Regions from separate parts of the Streptomyces sp. NPDC006197 genome, predicted to be linked through region 1. Evidence: riboswitches for the same ligand, from Rfam matches in the RefSeq annotation. Region 1 holds a riboswitch; each other region holds the start of a gene.
The links. A riboswitch is a leader RNA that binds a small molecule or an ion and turns the genes downstream of it on or off. The one in region 1 is predicted to bind cobalamin.

Region 1 (5,352 bases):
ACGACCGGGCCGAAGATCTCCTCGCGGGCGATCCGCATGGAGTTGTCGACGTCGCCGAAGAGGGTCGGTTCGACGTACCAGCCGCGGTCGAGACCGTCCGGGCGGCCGCCGCCGGTGAGCAGCTTCGCGCCCTCCGCCTGGCCGATCCCGATGTAGTCGAGGGAGCGCTGCTGCTGGCGCCGGGCGACGAGCGGGCCGACCTGGGTGGCCGGGTCGAGCGGGTCGCCGACGACGAGCGCGCCGGCCGCGGCGGCGAAGGCCTCGGCGATCTCCTCGTACCGCGAGCGGGGGGCGAGGATGCGGGTCTGGGCCACGCACGCCTGCCCGTTGTTCATCCAGGCGGCGGGGACGATCCCGGCGACGGCGGTCTCCAGGTCGGCGTCCGGCAGGATCACGGCGGCTGACTTGCCGCCCAGTTCGAGGGTGACGCGGGTGAGGTTGCGGGAGGCGACCTCCATGACCCGCTTGCCGGCGGCGACCGAGCCGGTGAAGGAGACCTTGTCGACGCCGGGGTGGCCGACGAGGTACTCGCTGACCTCGCGGTCGGCGGGCAGGATCGACAGGACCCCTTCCGGGAGGCCGGCCTCGGCCGCGATCTCGCCGAGGACGTACGAGTCGAGGGGCGACTCCGGCGAGGGCTTGAGGACCGCCGTGCAGCCGGCGAGCAGCGCGGGGCCCAGCTTGGCGGCGGCGGTGAACTGCGGCACGTTCCACGGGACGACGGCCGCGACGACGCCGACCGGCTCGCGCCGCACGAGCAGCGGCCCGAGGACGCCGGCGCGCCGCTCCTCGTACGGGAAGTCCCGGGCGACGGTGATCGCCGCGTCCCAGACCATCATCGCGCCGAGCGCCTGGGCGAGGACGGACCAGGAGTACGGGGAGCCGTTCTGCGCGCTGATGGCGCGGCCGATCTCCTCGTACCGCGCGGCGATCGCGTCCTTGATGCGGCTGACGACGGCGATCCGCTCCTCGACCGTCGTCCGGGGCCAGGGCCCTTCGTCGAAGGCCCGGCGGGCGGCGGCGACGGCCCGGTCGACGTCGGCCTCGGAGGCGTGCGGGACCCGGCCGATGACCTGCTCGGTGTGCGGGGAGATCACCTCGATCGTCCCGCCGCCCGGGGAAGGGTCGGTCCACTCCCCGCCGATGAACAGCTTTCCGTGCTCCACAAGCTCGGTCATGACCGCTGCCTCCCGAGGAGATGGAATTGCCCACTGGTTTTCTGACGATGCTTCAGAACTGATACCAGTTCTAGTTATGGTGGGCAATGGTCGTACCGGTACCGCAGAGACGAGGACGCTCATGACCCAGGTGACCGAGCACGGCGGAGGCGTCTGGTCCCTGCGGGTGCCCATCCCGGACAATCCGCTGGGCCACACCCTGGTCCACGTCCTCGACACCGGCCGCGGCCCGGTCCTCGTCGACACGGGCTGGGACGACCCGGCCTCCTGGACCGAACTCACCGACGGGCTCACCGCCCTGGGGCTGTCCGTACGGGAGATCCACGGGATCGTCGTCACCCACCACCACCCCGACCACCACGGCCTCTCCGGCCGGGTCCGCGAGGAGTCCGGGGCCTGGATCGCCATGCACGCCGCCGACACGGCCGTCGTCCGCCGCACCCGCGAGTCCGAACCCGGCACCTGGCTCGACTACCTCGCCCGCAAACTCGCCGCCGTCGGCGCCCCCGAGGAGCACATCGCCCCGCTGCGGGCCGCCCGCGCCTCCGGACGGACACGGACCCTGCCCGGCCTCCGCTCGGCCCTTCCCGACCGCGAGATCGTCCCCGGCGAGCTCCTCGACCTGGCCGGACGGCGGCTGCGCGCGATCTGGACGCCCGGCCACACCCCCGGGCACGTCTGCCTCCACCTGGAGGAGGAGCACCCCTCCCGGCTGCCCGGCCACGGCCGGCTCTTCTCCGGCGACCACCTGCTGCCCGGGATCTCCCCGCACATCGGCCTGTACGAGGACCCCGACGAGCTCACCGGGACCGATCCCCTCGGCGACTACCTCGACTCCCTGGAACGGATCGGCCGCCTCGGCGTCGCCGAGGTCCTCCCCGCCCACCAGTACGCCTTCGCCGACGCCGCCGGCCGGGTCCGTGAACTCCTCGACCACCACGAGGAGCGCCTCACCGGCCTCCTCGCCCTCCTCGCGACCCCGCTCACGCCCTGGCAGCTCGCCGAGCGCATGGAGTGGAACCGCCCCTGGGAGCAGATCCCCCACGGCTCCCGCAACATCGCCGTCAGCGAGGCCGAGGCCCATGTCCGCCGCCTGGTGAAGCTCGGACGCGCGGAACCGGTGGCGGGCACGGACCCCGTCACGTACGTCGCGGTGTGAGGGCCCGGCCCCGGACCGTCATGGCCCCCGTCCGCCCGTTCACGCGTGAGCGCGACCGTCCCACCCCCCCGGGGCGGCGGGTGTACGGGCCGGTAGAGTGAGCGGGTCGTCATCATGCCCGTACGGGGGGAAGCCGGTGCGAATCCGGCACTGACCCGCAACCGTGAGCCACCCCTGAAGAGTGGCGAGTCGGAATGCCCCGCCCGGGACGTGACCGCCGGCACCGTCGAGGAATACGGAGCCGGAGCCTGGTGCCCCTGAGGCGTGCCGGTGCCCGGCCCCAGGAGAGGGCCCCATGAACACCGTCCGCCGCGGCGCCGCCGCGCTCGCCGCCGCCGCAGTCGTGCTCGGCACCGGAGCAGCCGGGGCGGCCTCCGCCGCGCCCTCGCCGTCACCCTCCACGGGCACGCTCCCGTCCGGCCTGTACGGCACGAAGGACCCGACGTACGACGGTGTCTGGCGTCAGTCGCTCGCCTTCCTCGCCCAGCGCGGCACCGGCTACCAGCCCGCCGACCGGGCGGTGGACTGGCTCCTGGGCCAGCAGTGCGCCGACGGCTCGTTCGCCTCGTACCGCGCGGACGTGTCGAAGCCCTGCGACGCGAAGACGATGCGGGACACCAACGCCACCGCCGTCGCCCTCCAGGCGCTCCACGCCGTGCGCCGCCAGGCCGCCGCCCCGGAGACGATCGACAAGGCCGTCAAGGCCGGCTCCGACTGGCTGCGGAGCGTGCAGAACAAGGACGGCGGCTGGGGCTACGGCGTCGGCGGCGCGAGCGACGCCAACTCCACCTCGGTCGTCGTCGGCGCGCTCGCCGCGATCGGCGTGCGGCCCGTCTCGTTCACCTCCGCCGAGGGCCGCACCCCGTACGACGCGCTCCTCACCTTCGCCCTGCCCTGCTCGGACAAGGACGGCGCCGGGGCGTTCGCGTACCAGCCGGACAAGACCGGCAAGCTCCTCGCCAACGCCGACGCCACCGCGGCGGCCACCCTCGCCGGGCTCGGCAAGAGCGTCGTCGCCACCAAGGCCTCCCCCGAGCAGCCGACGACCTGCACCGACCTGTCGAAGCCGACCGTCGAGCGGGCCGCGCTGAACGGCGCCTCCTACCTGTCGAAGGCGCTCGCGAAGACCGGCCACCTCACCCTGCCGCCGATGCCGGGCGCCACCGACACCACCGAGCAGCCCGACATCGGCAACACCGCCGACGCCGTCGTCGCGCTCGCCGCGTCCGGCGCCGTGAAGGAGGCCGGGCCGGCCCTGGCGTGGCTGGAGAAGAACTCCGCCGCCTGGGCGAAGGAGGGCGGCCCGGCCGCCTACGCGCAGCTGATCCTGGCGGCCCGCGCGACGGACACCGACCCGCGCGAGTTCGGCACGGCGGACCTGGTCGAGCAGCTCAACGCCACCGGCCCGGCGCCCAAGACGCCGGACACCTCCGCCTCCTCCACCAGCGACGAGGCCGAGTCCGGCTTCGACGTGTGGTGGATCATCGGCATCGGCACGCTCGTCGGCGTCGGCGTCGGCTTCCTCGTGAGCGGCCGCAAGAAGTGACCGCACGGATGCCGGCGCGGGTCACGGGCGCCGCGGCCGGAGCGCTCCTCGCCCTGACCGCGGTCGCGGCGGCCCCGGCGCAGGCGGCCGGCTACCGCTACTGGTCGTTCTGGGAGAGCGACGGCGGGAAGCCGTGGACGTACGCCACACAGGGCCCGGCGACCGCCCGGCCCGCCGACGGCGACGCCCTCGGCTTCCGCTTCGCGATCAGCAACGGCACGGACGACACCTCCCTGCCCTCCGTCGCCCCCGACTTCCCGGGGATCTGCGGGGGCGTGGAGAAGAAGGACGGCACCAAGCGGATAGCGGTCGTCGTCGACTTCGGCGGCCCCGCGGACGCGCCGCCCGGGGAGGCCCCGCCGAAGAAGCTGATCAAGGTCGGCTGCGCGGAGGTCCGCGAGGACGCGACGGGCGCGGAGGCGCTGGCCGCGGTGGCGAAGCCGCTGCGGTACGACGGCTCGGCCATGCTGTGCGGGATCGCGGGCTACCCGGCGCACGGCTGCGGCGAGCAGGTCACGGAGAAGACCCCGGCCTCGAAGACCCCGGCCTCGGCCGGACCCACCGCCTCGACCGCCGCGGAGGGCTCGGGCGGCGGCCCGTCCTTCGGCGTGCTCGTCGGCGGGGCGGCCGTCCTGGCCCTCGGCGGGGCGGCGATCTGGAAGGCCCGCCGACGCGCATGAGTGCGGCTCGTGGCGTCCCCCGTGGCCTCCGGGCGTTCACGGCCTCCGTGTTCACGGCCCCCGAGGCGAGCCGGGCCAACGCCCTGCACGCGGGCGCGTGGTGGCTGTGGGCGCTCGGCCTGGCCGTCGCCGCCTCCCGGACCACGAACCCGCTGCTGCTCGGGCTGCTCGTCGGGGTCGCCGGGTACGTCGTCGCGGCCCGGCGCACGGACGCGCCCTGGGCCCGCTCGTACGGCGCGTTCGTGAAGCTCGGCCTGTTCGTCGTGGCCCTGCGGGTGGTGTTCTCGCTGCTGCTCGGCTCGCCCCTCCCCGGTACGCACGTGCTGTTCACGCTGCCCGAGGTGCCGCTGCCCGACTGGGCGCAGGGGATACGGATCGGGGGCCGGGTGACGGCCGAGCAGCTGGTGTTCGCGCTGTACGACGGCGCCAAGCTGGCGACCCTGCTGATCTGCGTGGGGGCCGCGAACGCCCTCGCCAACCCGGCGCGGCTGCTGAAGTCGCTGCCGGGGGCGCTCTACGAGGCCGGGGTCGCCGTCGTCGTGGCGATGACCTTCGCGCCGAACATGGTCGCCGACGTGGCCCGGCTGCGGACCGCCCGCCGGCTGCGGGGCCGGCCCACGGGCGGGGTGCGGGCGGTGCTCCAGATCGGCCTGCCGGTCCTGGAGGGCGCGCTCGAACGGTCGATCGCGGTCGCCGCGTCCATGGACGCGCGCGGGTACGGGCGGACGGCGCGGGTCCCGGCGGCGGTGCGGCGCACCACGAACGTCCTGACCCTGGGCGGGCTCCTCG
Region 2 (5,352 bases), on a different contig from region 1:
ACGTCGACGCGCGGGCGGCCGAGCTCGGCGAGCGGGATGGGCTCCAGGCCGTTGACCCGGCGGGAGGCCTCGTCCCACAGCGGGCGGACGCCGAGGAGGGCGAGCGCCTCGGCGACGTCGTCTCCGGCGGTGCGCATCGCGCTCGTGCCCCAGAGGGAGAGGCCGACGGAGGTCGGCCACTCGCCGTTGTCGGCGCGGTAGCGCTCCAGCAGCGAGTCCGCGAGCGCCTGGCCGGTCTCCCAGGCGAGCCGGGACGGCACGGCCTTCGGGTCGACGGAGTAGAAGTTGCGGCCGGTCGGCAGGACGTTGACCAGGCCCCGGAGCGGGGAGCCGGACGGGCCGGCGGGGACGAAGCCGCCGTTCAGGGCGTGCACGGCGTGGGCCAGCTCGTCGGTGGTGGCGGCCAGGCGCGGCACGACCTGGAGGGCGGCGAAGGACAGCACCTCGCGGACCTCGGGGCCGTACGCGGCGGCGACCGTGTCGATCGCGTCCACCGCCCAGCCGGCGGCCTCCATCGCCTCGACCAGCTCGCGGGCCTTCGCCTCCGCCTCGTCGGCGGTGGTGCGGGTCGCGGCCGACTCGTCGAGGCCGAGGGCCTCGCGCAGGCCGGGCAGCGCCTGCGTGCCGCCCCAGATCTGGCGGGCGCGGAGGATGGAGAGGACCAGGTTGACCCGGGCCTCGCCCTCCGGCGCGCCGCCGAGGACGTGCAGGCCGTCGCGGATCTGGGCGTCCTTGACCTCGCACAGCCAGCCGTCGACGTGCAGCAGGAAGTCGTCGAAGCCGTCGTCCTCGGGCCGCTCTTCGAGCCCCAGGTCGTGGTCGAGCTTGGCGGCCTGGATCAGGGTCCAGATCTGGGCGCGGATGGCCGGGAGCTTCGCCGGGTCCATCGAGCTGATCTGCGCGTACTCGTCGAGCAGCTGCTCCAGGCGGGCGATGTCGCCGTACGAGTCGGCGCGGGCCATCGGCGGCACCAGGTGGTCGACGAGGGTGGCGTGGACGCGCCGCTTGGCCTGGGTGCCCTCGCCCGGGTCGTTGACGAGGAACGGGTAGACCAGCGGGATGTCGCCGAGGGCCGCGTCGGGGCCGCAGGCGGCGGACAGGCCGGCGTTCTTGCCGGGCAGCCACTCCAGGTTGCCGTGCTTGCCGAGGTGGACCATGGCGTCGGCGCCGAAGCCGCCGTCCTCGGCGCGGGCGGCGATCCAGCGGTAGGCGGCCAGGTAGTGGTGGGACGGCGGAAGATCGGGGTCGTGGTAGATCGCGATCGGGTTCTCGCCGAAGCCGCGCGGCGGCTGGATGAGGATCAGGAGGTTCCCGCGCCGCAGCGCGGCGAGGACGATGTCGCCCTCGGGGTTGCGGGAGCGGTCGAGGAACATCTCGCCGGGCGCGGGGCCCCAGTGCTCCTCCACCTGCTCGCGGAGCTCGGCGGGCAGGGTGGCGTACCAGCGCTTGTAGTCGGCGGCCGGGATGCGGACCGGGTTCTTCGCGAGCTGCTCCTCGGTCAGCCAGTCCTGGTCGTGGCCGCCGGCCTCGATGAGGGCGTAGATCAGCTCGTCGCCGTCGCCGGAGACGAGGCCGGGGAGGTCCTCCACCGGGCCGAAGTCGTAGCCCTCCTCACGGAGGCGGCGCAGGAGCGCGACCGCCGACGCCGGGGTGTCCAGGCCGACGGCGTTGCCGATGCGGGAGTGCTTCGTGGGGTACGCGGAGAGGACGAGCGCCAGCTTCTTCTCGGCGTTCGGGATGTGGCGGAGGCGGGCGTGCCGGACGGCGATCCCGGCGACGCGGGCGGCGCGCTCGGCGTCGGCGACGTACGCGGGCAGACCGTCCTCGTCGATCTCCTTGAAGGAGAAGGGGACGGTGATGAGCCGGCCGTCGAACTCGGGCACGGCGACCTGGCTGGCGGCGTCCAGCGGGGAGAGGCCCTCGTCGTTCTCCTCCCACGCGGACCGCGAGCCGGTCAGGCACAGCGCCTGGAGGATCGGCACGTCGAGCGCGGCGAGCGCGCCCGCGTCCCAGGCCTCTTCGTCGCCTCCGGCCTGCGCCTCGGCGGGCTTGGTGCCGCCGGCGGCGAGGACGGTGGTGACGATGGCGTCGGCCGTACGGAGACGGTCGAGCAGCTCCGGCTCGGGGGCGCGCAGGGACGCCACGTACAGCGGGAGGGCCCGGGCGCCGGCGTCCTCGATCGCCCCGCAGAGGGCGTCGACGAAGGCGGTGTTCCCGCTCATGTGGTGGGCGCGGTAGTAGAGCACGGCGACGGTCGGGCCGGTCTCGTTCCGGACGGTCCGCTCCAGGGGGCCCCAGGTGGGGGCGGCGGCCGGGGCCTCGAAGCCGTGGCCGGTGAGCAGGACGGTGTCGGAGAGGAAGCGGGCCAGCTGCTCCAGGTTCCCGGGGCCGCCGTGCGCCAGGTAGGCGTGGGCCTCGGTGGCGACGCCGATCGGGACGGTGGAGGCCTCCATGAGCTGGGCGTCGGGGGCCTGCTCGCCGCTGAGGACGACGACCGGCTTCCCGGCGGCGAGGACCGCGTCCAGGCCCTCCTGCCAGGAGCGGACGCCGCCGAGGAGGCGGACGACGACCAGGTCGGCGCCGTCGAGGAGGGCCGGGAGGTCGGCGAGCGGAAGGCGGGAGGGGTTGGCGAAGCGGTACTCCACCGGCCCTCCGGCCGCGCGGGCGCTGAGCAGGTCGGTGTCGGAGTGCGACAGCAGCAGGAGCATGGCGAGCTCAGGCCTTCCTCGGGGTTGTCCGCGCCCCGGGTGGTCGTGTGGACGGCAGGAGTTCCTGACTCACCCGTGCCATCGCTGGTACGGGTTCACAGTGGCGGGACCGCGCCGGATTCTCACCGGGCTTCCTCCCCGGGGCCCTGGGACCCCATGCCGATCTGCATCCTAGATCGTGCCGTCTCCGGGCCGGAGGGAACCGGGGAGTCGGCCGGATCACACCCGGTGGTCAGCCGGTTCCCCGTGGGTATGCTCGCCGCCATGCCGCCCACCCCGCCCCCGACGCCCGAACCGGGCGAACCTCGCATACGGGACCGTGGCGACGCCTGCCCCGGGGCGCTGCGCCTGCACCCCGCCGACGACGGACGCCTCGCCCGACTGCGCCTGCCCGCAGGCCGCCTGACGGGCCGTCAGGCCGAGGTCCTGGCCCGCGCCGCCGAGACCCTCGGCGACGGGCGGATCAGCATCACCTCACGCGGCAACGCGGAGCTGCGCGGCCTCGGCGAAGGCTGCGGGGCGGAGCTCGCGGAGCTCCTGGCCGGGGCCGGTCTGCTGCCCTCCCCCACCCACGAACGCGTCCGCAACATCGTGGCCTCGCCCGGCGCGGAACTCGACGGACTCGGCTGTGCGGACGTGCAGTTGTGGGCGCGCGCACTGGACGCCGCCCTGTGCGCCGAGCCCCGGGCCGCGTCCCTTTCGGGACGGTTCCTGTTCGTCCTCGACGACGGGCGCGGGGACGTCGCCGGACTCGGCGGCGATGTGAGCTTGATCGCAGGCCAGGACGGGTCCGTCCTCCTCCGGCTCGGCTCCCGGGCCTTCCGTCTCGCCGCCGACGACGCCGTACGGGCCGCCCTCGCCGCCGCCCTCGCGTTCCTCGACGCCGCCGAGGCCGCCGGGAACGGGGCCTGGCGGCCGCACGAGCTGCCCGACGGGCACGTCCCCGACTGGGCCGGGGCCCTCGCACGGGCCGGGATCACGGCGGAGCCCGTACCCGTACCGCCGCTTCCCGTGTCCCGGCCGCCCGCGCCCGGGCCGCTCGGCGAGCACGCCCTGCACGTCCTCGCCCCCCTCGGCCGGCTGACCGCCGCGCAGCTGCGGGCCCTGGCCGACGGGGCCGGCGAGCTGCGGTTCACGCCCTGGCGCGGGGTGGTCGCCGTCGAGGCCCGTGCCGACCGGCTGCCCGGCCTGGAGACGCACGGCCTGGTCACCCGGCCCGACCTGCCCTCGGTCGGGGTCAGCGCCTGCACCGGACGGCCCGGCTGCGCCAAGTCCCTCGCCGACGTCAGGACCGTCGCCCTCGCCGCACCCGCGGGGCCGCTGCCCGTGCACTTCTCCGGGTGCGAACGCCGCTGCGGGCACCCGCACGGCACCTGGGTCGACGTCCTCGCCACCGGCGACGACGCCTACCTGGTGGACGGCGTCCCCACCCCCCGTACCTCCCTGCCCGAAGCAGTGACCACGGCCCGCACGACGAGATGAGCGAGAGCAACAGGATGTTCGACTACGAGAAGGACGGGACGGAGATCTACCGCCGGTCCTTTGCCACGATCCGCGCCGAGGCGGACCTCGCGGGCCTGCCCGCCGACGTCGCCCAGGTGGCGGTCCGGATGATCCACGCCTGCGGCATGACCGACCTCGTGCAGGACATCGCGTACTCCCCGGGCGTCGTCGCGAGCGCCCGCGCCGCCCTCCGCGCCGGCGCGCCCGTCCTCTGCGACGCCCAGATGGTCGCCAGCGGCGTCACCCGCAAGCGGCTGCCCGCCGACAACGAGGTGCTCTGCGCCCTCTCCGACCCGGCCGTGCCCGGCCTCGCCGCCGAGCTGGGCACCACCCGCTCCGCCGCCGCGCTCGAACTGTGGCGGGACCGCCTCGAAGGCTCCGTCGTCGCCATCGGCAACGCCCCGACCGCCCTCTTCCACCTCCTGGAGATGGTCGCGAAGGGCGCGGGGAAGCCCGCCGCCGTCCTCGGCATCCCGGTCGGCTTCATCGGCGCCGCCGAGTCCAAGGACGCCCTCGCCGAGAACACCCTCGGCCTCGACTACCTGGTCGTACGGGGCCGGCGCGGCGGCAGCGCGATGACGGCCGCCGCGATCAACGCCCTCGCCCACGAAGCGGAGATCCAGGCATGACCACCCCGACCGGCAAGCTCTACGGCGTGGGCCTCGGCCCCGGCGACCCGAACCTGATGACCGTCGCCGCCGTGAAGGCGATCGCCGAGGCCGACGTCGTCGCCTACCACTCGGCCCGCCACGGCCGCTCCATAGCCCGCTCCATCGCCGCCGAGCACATCCGCGAGGACCACGTCGAGGAGCGGCTGATGTACCCGCTCACGGTGGAGACCACGGACCACCCGGGCGGCTACCGGGGCGCCCTGAACGACTTCTACGAGGAGGCCTCGGCCCGCCTCGCCGCCCACCTCGACGCCGGCCGCACCGTCGCCGTCCTCGCCGAGGGCGACCCGCTCTTCTACGGCTCGTACCAGCACATGCACAAGCGGCTCGCCGACCGCTACGACACGACCGTCATCCCCGGCGTCACCTCGGTCAGCGCCGCCGCCGCCCGGCTCGGCGAGCCGCTGTGCGAGGCGGAGGAGGTCCTCACGATCATCCCCGGCACCCTGCCGGAGGACGAGCTGACGGCC
Region 3 (5,352 bases), on a different contig from region 1:
AAGATCGCGGGTGCGGCCGCCGAGGAGGGCGCCCCGCTGGAGCGGGTGGAGTCGATCGCCCGCCGGGTGAACGAGCGGTGCCGGTCCTTCGGGGTGGCCCTGAGCGCCTGCACGACCCCCGCCAAGGGCAGCCCGACCTTCGACCTCCCGGAAGGGGAGCTGGAGTTGGGGATCGGCATCCACGGCGAGCCCGGCCGGGAGCGACGGGCCATGATGACCTCGCGGGAGATCGCCGACTTCGCCGTCGACGCCGTCGTGGAGGACCTGCGCCCGTCCGCGCCCGTCATCGCCCTGGTGAACGGGATGGGCGGGACACCGCTCCTGGAGCTGTACGGGTTCAATGCCGAGGTGCAGCGGGTGCTCGGCGAGCGGAAGGTGCCGGTGGCCCGGACGCTGGTCGGGAACTACGTGACCTCGCTCGACATGGCGGGATGCTCGGTGACCCTGTGCGAGGTCGACGAGGAGCTGCTGCGCCTGTGGGACGCGCCGGTGCGGACGCCCGCGCTGCGCTGGGGCCGGTGACAGCGGGGATGGGAAGGGGGAGCGAGATGGCGGAGACCTTCGGCGCCGGGTTCCTGGTGCGCTGGCTGGCCGCGGTGGCCGAGGACGTCGACCGGGAGGCGGACCGTCTCACCGAGCTGGATTCGGCCATCGGCGACGCCGATCACGGAGCCAATCTCAAGCGGGGGTTCGCCGCCGTGACGGAGACCCTGGCGAAGGAGCCGCCCGCGAACCCGGGCGCGGTGCTCACCACCGCCGGACGGCAGCTCATCTCCACCGTCGGCGGTGCTTCGGGACCGCTGTACGGGACGCTGCTGCGGCGCGCCGGGAAGACCCTGGGCGAGGACGGGGAGGTCACCCGGGAGCGGTTGGCGGAGGCGCTCGGCGTCGGTGTGGCCGCCGTGTCGCAGCTGGGCGGTGCCCAGGTGGGCGACAAGACGATGCTGGACGCGCTCGTGCCGGGCGTGGAAGGACTGCGGAGCTCGTACGAGGCGGCCCGCGCCGCCGCCGAGGAGGGCGCCCTCGCGACCGTGCCCCTCCAGGCGCGCAAGGGCAGGGCCAGTTATCTCGGGGAGCGGTCGGTCGGGCACCAGGATCCGGGGGCGACGTCGTCGGCGCTGCTCTTCGCGGCCCTCGCCGACACCGCCCGCGCGGAGGGCGCGCGATGAGCCCGGAGGGCTCGGCCTCGGAGGGCCCGGTTCCGGAGGGCTCGGCGGTCGTGGGCATCGTGCTCGTCTCGCACAGCGCGGCGGTCGCGACGGCGGTCGTCGAACTGGCCCGTGGCCTCGCGGGCGGCGGTGACCTCGCCCCGGTCCTGCCCGCGGGCGGGACGCCGGACGGTGGCCTCGGAACGAGTTCCGAGCTGATCCGCGGGGCCGCCAAGGCCGTCGACCGAGGGGCCGGGGTCGCGCTCCTCGTCGACCTGGGCAGCGCGGTCCTCACCGTGAAGGCGCTGCTCGCCGAGGGCGACGAACTGCCCGAGGGCTCCCGCCTGGTGGACGCGCCGTTCGTCGAGGGCGCGGTGGCCGCGCTGGTGACGGCGAGCGCCGGCGGGGATCTCGACGCGGTGGCGGCGGCGGCCTCGGAGGCGTACGCCTACCGCAAGGAGTGACCACGGGGACCGGGTGCGTGCAGTGACCGGAGGGGCGCGCCGCGTGGTGGCCGTGTTGTGATCCAGCAGGTCAACCCACTAATGTCGCAGGGCCTTGGTGTACGGGAAACCGGTGCGGTACCGGTGCGGCCCTCGCCACTGTGATCGGGAGGTCCGGCTCCACCCCCGGGGGAACACCTCGGGGAAGCCACTGGACCGTCGCGGGAGACCGCGACGGTGTGGGAAGGCGGAGTCGGGCCGTATGACCGTCAGCCAGGAGACCGGCCAGGGTGCGTTGTCCATCCACGAGGTGCTGGAGAGGGTCTCCCGATCATGCATATAGCCGAGGGGTACCTACCCCCTGCGCACGCCGCCGCCTGGGGCGTCGCGGCCGCTCCGTTCGTCGTCCACGGGGTGCGCGCGCTGACCCGCGAGGTGCGGTCGAACCCCGAATCCACTCTGTTGCTCGGTGCCTCCGGCGCCTTCACCTTCGTCCTGTCGGCGCTCAAGCTGCCTTCGGTCACCGGTAGTTGTTCGCATCCGACCGGTACGGGGCTCGGCGCGATCCTGTTCCGGCCGCCGATCATGGCGGTCCTCGGGACGATCACCCTGCTCTTCCAGGCCCTGCTGCTCGCGCACGGCGGACTGACCACGCTCGGCGCGAACGCCTTCTCCATGGCGATCGTCGGACCCTGGGCGGGATACGGGACGTACCGGCTGCTCCGGCGGTTCGGCGCGCCCCTGATGGTGGCCGTCTTCTTCGGCGCGTTCGTCGCCGACCTCTCCACGTACTGCGTCACCAGCGTGCAGCTGGCCCTGGCGTTCCCCGACCCCGGCAGCGGTGTGCCCGGCGCGCTGGCCAAGTTCGGCGGGATCTTCGCCGTGACCCAGATTCCGCTGGCGGTGAGCGAGGGCCTGCTCACGGTGCTCGTGATGCGGCTGCTCACCCAGTCCAGCAAGGGCGAGCTGACGCGCCTCGGCGTCCTCGGCCGGCCGCGGGCGGAGCAGCCCGAGGAGGTGGTCGCGCGATGAGCCGGAACGCGAAGGTCAACACGCTGCTGCTGCTCCTCGTCGCCGCGCTCGCGGTCCTGCCGCTCGCGCTGGGCCTCGGCGACCACAAGGAGCAGCCGTTCAGCGGGTCCGACAGCGAGGCGGAGACCGCGATCACGGAGCTCCAGCCGGACTACAAGCCGTGGTTCAGCCCGCTGTACGAGCCGCCGTCCGGCGAGATCGAGTCGGCGCTCTTCGCCCTCCAGGCGGCGCTCGGCGCCGGTGTCCTGGCGTACTACTTCGGCCTGCGGCGCGGCCGCCGCCAGGGCGCGGCGAAGGCCGCGGAGGCGGCGGGGGCGAAGGGTGCGGCGGCGGAGGACGATCCCGTCGGGGGCGGCGATTCCGATACGGCGAGGGGTGGGCCCGAGTCCGGTGCCGCGAGCGGCGGGTCCCGGTTCGTCGTCGGTGGTGCGGGGGTCCCCGGGGCCGACGACGGTTCCGTTCCGTTCGACGGTACGGGCGCGTAGCGCCGATGCTGCCGATCGACGCGGCGGCGCACAGCAGTCGCTGGCGCCGCCGCCATCCCGTGGAGAAGGCCGCCCTCGGCTTCGGTCTGACGTTGTGCGCCGTCTCCCTGCCGCCGTGGCCGGGAGCGCTGCTCGTGGCGGCGGCCACGCTCGCGGTGCTGCTCGGTCCGGCCGGTGTGCCGGGTCGTCAGCTGTGGCGGGCGTTCCGCATCCCGCTCGGTTTCTGTGTCACGGGGGCCGTTCCGCTGCTCTTCGAGGTGGGCGGTGCGCGCGGGCTCGTGGCCCTCGCGCCCGGCGGTCCCGTGCACGCGGGCGAGCTGCTCCTTCGGACCGCCTCGGCCTCGCTGGGGGTGCTGCTCTTCGCCTTCACGACGCCGGTGTCCGACGTGCTGCCCCGGCTCGTCCGGGCGGGCGTCCCGGCGCCCGTGGTGGACGTGGCGCTCGTGATGTACCGGATCATCTTCCTGCTGCTCGACTCGCTGGCGAAGATCCGGCAGGCCCAGGCGGCCCGGCTCGGGCACACCAGCCGGGCCGCGACCTGGCGTTCGCTCGCCGGTCTCGGCGCGACGACGTTCGTACGGGCCTTCGACCGGGCGCAGCGCCTGCAGTCGGGGCTCGCCGGACGCGGTTACGACGGGACGCTGCGGGTCCTGGTGCCGGCCTGCGCGGTCTCCCGGCGGTTCCTCACGGCGACGGGCGTCCTCCTCGCGGGGCTCGTCGCCCTCACCCTCGTACTGGAAAGGTTCCTTCCGTGACGTCTCCGACGCCGACGAAGCCCGTCGTGGAGCTGGTGAAGGCGGGTTTCGCCTATGAGGACGGGCCCGCGGTCCTGTCGGGCGTGGACTTCTCTGTGGCGGAGGGGCGCGCGATCGCGCTCCTCGGCCGCAACGGCAGCGGCAAGACGACTCTGCTGCGGCTCCTCAGCGGGGGCCTGCGGTGCGGGAGCGGGTCGCTGCTCCTGGACGGAGCCGAGGTGGCGTACGACCGGAAGGGGCTGACCCGGCTGCGGACCACCGTGCAGCTGGTCGTGCAGGATCCGGACGACCAGCTGTTCGCGGCCTCGGTCGGCCAGGACGTGTCGTTCGGTCCGACGAACCTGGGGCTGCCGGAGGAGGAGGTGCGGCTCCGGGTGCGGGAGGCCCTGGAGGCGCTGGACATCACGGCCCTGGAGGACCGGCCGACGCATCTGCTGTCGTACGGGCAGCGGAAGCGGGCCGCGATCGCGGGCGCCGTGGCGATGCGGCCCCGGGTGCTGATCATGGACGAGCCGACGGCCGGGCTCGACCCGCACGGGCAGGAGCGGCTGCTCGACGCCCTCGCCCGGCTGCGGGAGGCGGGGACGACGGTGGTGATGGCGACGCACGACGTGGATCTGGCGCTGCGCTGGGCCGACGAGGCGGCGGTGCTCTCCCCCGCCGGTCTGCGCACCGGTCCGGTCGCCGAGCTCCTCGCGGACGACGACCTGCTGGCCGCGGCCCGGCTGCGCCGGCCCTGGGGCACGTCGGTGGCCCGTGTCCTGCGGGCGCACGGTCTGCTGGGCGCGGACGGGGTGGAGCCCCGGACGCCGGAGGACCTGGACGGGTGGATCGCGGCCGAGGTGGCCGGGCCCCGCCGCTCCTCCTGAGGTGGCTGCTCAGGGCCTTTGCTACCGAGTAGTAGACATCACTCCCGGATTCTTCTGCAACTAGTTGCAGAAGGCGCCCGGGGTCGCCTAGAACTGAGGTCGACGACCCCTGCGGTCGACGACCCCTGCGCGAGGAGGCGCCCCCATGACCCCGTACCCGCATCTGCTGAGCCCGCTCGACCTCGGGTTCACCACCCTGCCCAACCGGGTGATCATGGGGTCGATGCACGTCGGCCTGGAGGAGACCGAGCACGGCTTCGAGCGCATGGCCGCCTTCTACGCCGAGCGCGCCCGGGGCGGCGTGGGGCTCATCGTCACCGGCGGCATCGCCCCCAACGAGGCCGGCCGCCCCTGGGACGGCGGGGCCAAGCTCACCACGGCCGAGGAGGTCGCCGAGCACCGGCTGATCACCGACGCCGTGCACGCCGAGGGCGGCCGGATCGCGATGCAGATCCTGCACTTCGGCCGCTACGCCTACCACCCCGGCCTGGTCGGCCCCAGCCCCCTCAAGGCGCCCATCAGCCCCTTCGTGCCGAACGAGCTGACCGACGCCGAGGTCGAGCAGACCGTCGAGGACTACGCCCGCTGCGCCGAGCTGGCCAAGGAGGCCGGGTACGACG

Region 2: it holds a riboswitch for cobalamin, as region 1 does, so the genes downstream of both, cobN (cobaltochelatase subunit CobN) here and ABZ318_RS19190 (prenyltransferase/squalene oxidase repeat-containing protein) in region 1, are expected to answer to the same signal.
Region 3: it holds a riboswitch for cobalamin, as region 1 does, so the genes downstream of both, ABZ318_RS30225 (energy-coupling factor ABC transporter permease) here and ABZ318_RS19190 (prenyltransferase/squalene oxidase repeat-containing protein) in region 1, are expected to answer to the same signal.

Annotation. Positions count from the first base shown of each region.
Region 1 is NZ_JBEXSZ010000056.1:13,583-18,934, reverse strand. It holds gene ABZ318_RS19200 (aldehyde dehydrogenase) at 1-1,178, opposite strand, end outside; gene ABZ318_RS19195 (MBL fold metallo-hydrolase) at 1,300-2,337, shown strand; cobalamin riboswitch at 2,424-2,559, shown strand; gene ABZ318_RS19190 (prenyltransferase/squalene oxidase repeat-containing protein) at 2,633-3,883, shown strand; gene ABZ318_RS19185 (SCO2322 family protein) at 3,892-4,563, shown strand; gene ABZ318_RS19180 (energy-coupling factor transporter transmembrane protein EcfT) at 4,560-5,352, shown strand, end outside.
Region 2 is NZ_JBEXSZ010000006.1:32,404-37,755, forward strand. It holds gene cobN (cobaltochelatase subunit CobN) at 1-2,708, opposite strand, end outside; cobalamin riboswitch at 2,746-2,885, opposite strand; gene ABZ318_RS03020 (cobalamin biosynthesis protein CobG) at 2,961-4,190, shown strand; gene ABZ318_RS03025 (precorrin-8X methylmutase) at 4,187-4,840, shown strand; gene ABZ318_RS03030 (precorrin-2 C(20)-methyltransferase) at 4,837-5,352, shown strand, end outside.
Region 3 is NZ_JBEXSZ010000126.1:2,188-7,539, reverse strand. It holds gene dhaK (dihydroxyacetone kinase subunit DhaK) at 1-522, shown strand, start outside; gene dhaL (dihydroxyacetone kinase subunit DhaL) at 549-1,169, shown strand; gene ABZ318_RS30230 (PTS fructose transporter subunit IIA) at 1,166-1,612, shown strand; cobalamin riboswitch at 1,691-1,896, shown strand; gene ABZ318_RS30225 (energy-coupling factor ABC transporter permease) at 1,925-2,623, shown strand; gene ABZ318_RS30220 (energy-coupling factor ABC transporter substrate-binding protein) at 2,620-3,108, shown strand; gene cbiQ (cobalt ECF transporter T component CbiQ) at 3,114-3,863, shown strand; gene ABZ318_RS30210 (ATP-binding cassette domain-containing protein) at 3,860-4,732, shown strand; gene ABZ318_RS30205 (NADPH-dependent 2,4-dienoyl-CoA reductase) at 4,878-5,352, shown strand, end outside.